Regions from separate parts of the Anoxybacillus andreesenii genome, predicted to be linked through region 2. Evidence: a T-box and tRNA genes for the amino acid it is inferred to sense, from the RefSeq annotation. Region 2 holds a T-box; the other holds one or more tRNA genes.
The links. The T-box of region 2 lies ahead of alaS (alanine--tRNA ligase). A T-box ahead of a tRNA ligase gene usually reads a tRNA of that ligase, here a tRNA-Ala.
Positions count from the first base shown of each region.

Region 1 (2,480 bases), on a different contig from region 2:
GACAACTTATCTCAATATCTTCAGATTCTTCTTTTACCCTCAATCTTCTAACTCCGAGATCCTTACTCTTGATTGCTTTGATCATATCCGTTAAATGTGTTGATTTTTCAATATATAGCTTTACCTTGATCTCTTTTTCCTTTAGCTTTTTTGGGCCAATCCAATCAAATAATAATGGGATGATCTTCACTCCAATAATTAAAAAGATGACACCTGAAATGGCCTCAATATAAAATCCCGCTCCAATGGTAATTCCAATTCCTGCTGATGCAAGAACTAAAGATGCAGTCGTTAGCCCCGAGATTGCTTCATTTCCCCTTCTCAGGATTACTCCTGCCCCCAGAAAACCAATGCCACTGATTATATATGATGGGATTCGCCCGGGGTCCATAGGTCGAGCATATTCTTTAGAATATAAAAAAGCAGATTCATAAGAAACAATGGTCAATAAGCAGGCCATTACCGATATGATTAAGCATGTCTTTAATCCTAGCGGTTTCCCTTTCAACTCCCTCTCTAACCCAATACCTATCCCTGAAATTGCAGCAAAAGTAAGTTTAAAAAGAACCTCATAATCCATATATTGCAGTAATAATTCCTTCATTGTATTCACTTCCCACGAAAAATATCCTGTCATTGATTAAAATATTCAAATATAGGATTAATATGAATGATATTCAATTGAACCCTTACTGCTTAAGTCGCATGATATGTAAAAATGAGATATAAAGGGTGGAAAGAGATTCTTCTTCAGAATTTTTGTAGGCTCTCCAATTTACTTGGGAGATTTTAAAGAAGATTTGGATTTGGATTTTTCTTACGATACTCCTCAGCCGTTAATGTATAATAACACTGACCATCAAAGTCTTTGTATTCTACTTCCAGATGACCTACTCTAAAATGGTATATCAATCCTAAGTTTTCAATTAGTTTAATAGAAGGGTGGTTTCGATAGTCGACAAACGCCATGATTTTTTTTAAGCCAATCACTTCAAAACCATATTGCAATGTAGCACGAGCCGCTTCCAGCGCAAGTCCCCGCTTTCGATATCTGTTCGAAATCCCATAATAGATTTCTGTTTCCCCCATTCCGAGATCATCTGGACCCAACCCGCAATAGCCGATAACCTTGTTATCCACCTTATGAATGATAGCCAGATTAAACTTGTAAATCTTCTCTGGCTTATTCTTTTGATTCTGCGCCATGGACCACTCGATAATTTGTCTCACACCCTCTCGTGACGGGGGCTCTTCTGGAATATATCGAAAAAAGTATTTTTCACTCACTACCTCATAGATTCCATCCACGTCTTCTAGCTGATACGGGCGAATGAGCAATCGCTCTGTTTCGATCAGTGCACCTATAAACATTAATAACTTCCTCTTTTCTCTATATACACTCAATGTTTTTTTCAAAATACATTTATTCTCCCTTAATCGGAGTTTTCCTTCATCAAAACTAATAAACCGGACAACCTACAATTCCCTCTTGATTTATCACAGGATAATCTCTTATAATAGTCCATGTAAACATCATACGGGGGATTAGCTCAGCTGGGAGAGCGTTTGGCTGGCAGCCAAAAGGTCAGGGGTTCGAGCCCCCTATTCTCCACTTATGAAATTCATACGATTTCACTAAACGCCAAAACTATTGATATATCAAAGTTTTGGCGTTTTTTCATTTTCATATAGCTTCAATGTATTTCTTTTCCAATCGTTTTTCATCGTATTTAATTTTTATCCTTCTACAATGAGACGGGCAGACTAATAATCACAAATCCCATTACCAACAAAAAGCAAATTGAAAGTAAAACTATGGTAACTTTTTTCATTTTTTCAAAAACAGTATCCAACACCTGTCAGTGACTGCGTGTCAGATTATACTGTTCCAAATTTTCGTTTATCTTTTCTAAGATTGACTTATCTGCTTCTTATAACCATATACCAATTGGTTTATCACCTTCATCCATTTGATACACCCTCCCAAATATTAATTTAACTTTTCACTAAATTTCCTTAATATGATACTAATATGTTTACCTTAATCTAAGCATCAGTCTTGGGTTTGAATAGACCAATTTCCAAGCTAAATCCACCTTAAGTAGGATCCTAACATTAAAGTTTAGCAGGATATAGCCAATCGGAGATGTACGGAGTGTTTCCGGTTGTTTGAGAGGCTGCTTCCTTGAGCCCTCTCCCATGAGGCATTACAAAGAAGCCCAGCCCGTCTCCTTTCCAGTCCCCTTCAAGTATCAATCCTTCCGCGTTTCTTCCAGTGCGGTAGTGGGGCTTTGCGGAGCGTTAAACAGCACTTGAACGTGGAGAGACGGTGCTTCGGTCAGGGTTTACCGCAGCAACCAATATCACTAGAAGTTATGTTAAAGAAATAGTTTTGATGAAATCATAACCACCCGTAAAAACGGGTGGTTTGTTCTACGGCTGAAAGCCTTCGTTACTGGCCAGCCCTTCAAAGGGCTCTG
Region 1 covers NZ_JAUSTU010000054.1:2,447-4,926, forward strand. The annotation lists gene J2S07_RS21425 (MgtC/SapB family protein) at 1-604, opposite strand, end outside; gene J2S07_RS21430 (GNAT family N-acetyltransferase) at 790-1,371, opposite strand; tRNA gene J2S07_RS21435 (tRNA-Ala) at 1,540-1,612, shown strand.
Region 1: it has a tRNA-Ala gene. The T-box ahead of alaS (alanine--tRNA ligase) is inferred to sense a tRNA for this amino acid. The anticodon was not compared.

Region 2 (2,480 bases):
GGAAGGAAGAGCTCCATCTCCAACCGCAAAAGCAACGGTACGAATATGGTCGGCAATGACCTTGAAGGCTACATCGGTTTCTGTGCTGCTGCCATATTTGACGCCGGATATTTCTTCGGTCGCACGAATGATCGGCATAAACAGGTCCGTATCAAAGTTTGTCGGCACATCCTGCAGGACAGAGGCCATCCGTTCTAAGCCCATTCCGGTATCAATATTTTTCTTTGGCAGCGGAGTATAGGTGCCGTCTGGATTATGGTTGAATTCAGAAAACACAAGATTCCATACTTCTAAATAGCGATCATTTTCTCCCCCTGGATAGAGCTCAGGGTCCTCAGGATCGTTGCCATATTTTTCACCACGGTCGTAGAAAATTTCTGTATTTGGTCCACTTGGTCCCTCACCAATATCCCAGAAGTTGCCTTCAAGGCGAATAATTCGTTCTTCAGGAATACCAATTTTTTTGCTCCAAAGCTCAAACGCTTCTTCATCCTCGGGATGAATCGTAACGGATAAGCGCTCCGGATCAAATCCAATCCATTTCTCATCAGTTAGGAATTCCCAAGCCCATTCAATCGCTTCTTCCTTGAAATATTCACCGATGGAAAAGTTCCCGAGCATTTCAAAAAAAGTATGGTGCCGGGCTGTTTTTCCAACGTTCTCAATATCATTTGTACGGATGGATTTTTGCGCATTCGTGATACGTGGATTATCTGGAATCACACGTCCATCAAAGTATTTTTTGAGCGTTGCCACCCCAGAGTTGATCCATAATAGGGAAGGGTCATCATGGGGAACAAGGGACGCACTTGGCTCAATCGAATGTCCTTTTCCCTTAAAAAACTCAAGATATTTGCGGCGAATCTCAGATCCAGTCAGTTTTTTCATTGCTTTTTTCCTCCTTAATACTTTATTAAAAAACAAAAAAGCCCCATCCCCATACAGGGACGAGACTTGTCTCGCGGTACCACCCTGATTACGAATGAAAGGCTCATTCATCTCTCAAGACCTTTAACGCAAGGTTTACGGCAGGGATTAGCTGCATTCAGGAATAGCTTTCTGTTACCCTTCATCTAGAATTTCTTTCAGCCACGGAAATTCCTCTCTTTAAATGGTCTGTAACATACTTCATCCTTCAACATGTTTCAAATATACATTTTCCTATATAGTCGAATTATAGCGATTTAAAATTAGGTTTGTCAATGCTCTGAGACTCCATCCTTCATCTGTCTTGAACGAATCAAATGATTGCGGGCATGTAGGATGCTCACCTTGACAATGGCAAGGATGGGTACAGCGACGATCAAGCCAAATACGCCTCCCATCTCTCCACCTGCTAAAAGAGCGAGCATGATCATCAATGGATGCATGTGTAGACTTTTTCCCACAATTAAAGGAGATAAAATATTCCCCTCTGCAAACTGCAAAACTAAAATGATGACGATTGACGTGATCACCATCTTGATAGAGATGGTAATCGCAATAATCACCGTAGGAAAGAGGGCAATGATTGGCCCAAAATACGGGATGATATTGGTGGCCCCAACGATGAATCCAAGAAGCAGTGGATACTTCATATCAAATAACCAGAAAAGAAGTGCGGCAATCGAGCCGAGAGCAGCTCCAACAAGTAGCTGACCGCGAATATATCCTCCGAGGGATTTATCCACATCCCGTAAAAACTGGATGCCACCCGACCTCCATTTTCTTGGTGTCAAATACCAGATTGCCCTTTTGATTGAGTCAATATCCTTCAGCATGTAGAAAGTGATGAATGGGATAAGAGCAATGATAAGAATAGAATTCAGAATACCCAGAAGGAAATCGACCACCTTCGTTAAAAACTGGTTTAACGCTTCCTCTGCTGCATCAATACCCTCGTCTATTTTCTCTTGAAATCCCTCAGGCCATGCGGACGTATGCTCCTGAATGGTTGTCACCCAAACTCGATATTGACTTGTGAAATGTGGAGCATTTTCTACCAAATCTCTCAGTTGCATAATAAAGGCGGGGATCCCTTTATATAGCGCAAAGCCAACTCCCCCGAAAAAGAGTAGGTAAATGATTAAAATAGCCGCCCATCTCGGGAGAAAATTCTCATGTAATTTTTCAACGATGGGATGAAGCAAATAAGTGATAAATCCTGAAATGATAAAGGGAGATAAGACGATTAGAATGGTTTGAAGGAGCGGAAGCCATATGGGCTTGAGCTTTAGGAAAACATAAATGACGATAAAGACCAAAAGAAGAAATCCAAATCGATAATACCATTTTAGACGAATATCCATACCCGACCTCCAAATAGAAAAAGCACAAGTGTCTTCGGAATTAATGGGTTAAGAGCTTTTTCTGGGACTCATACAGCCCAATTCCTTACCTCTCTGTCCAGATTCATCGTTTTTCAGGACTGAAATTGCTCATTTCCTTACTTTCGAGTCCCGATTCTTGCTTATTTGAGACTCGCATTACCTCTTTTCACC
Region 2 covers NZ_JAUSTU010000010.1:48,479-50,958, forward strand. The annotation lists gene alaS (alanine--tRNA ligase) at 1-888, opposite strand, end outside; T-box leader at 941-1,148, opposite strand; gene J2S07_RS11665 (AI-2E family transporter) at 1,200-2,288, opposite strand.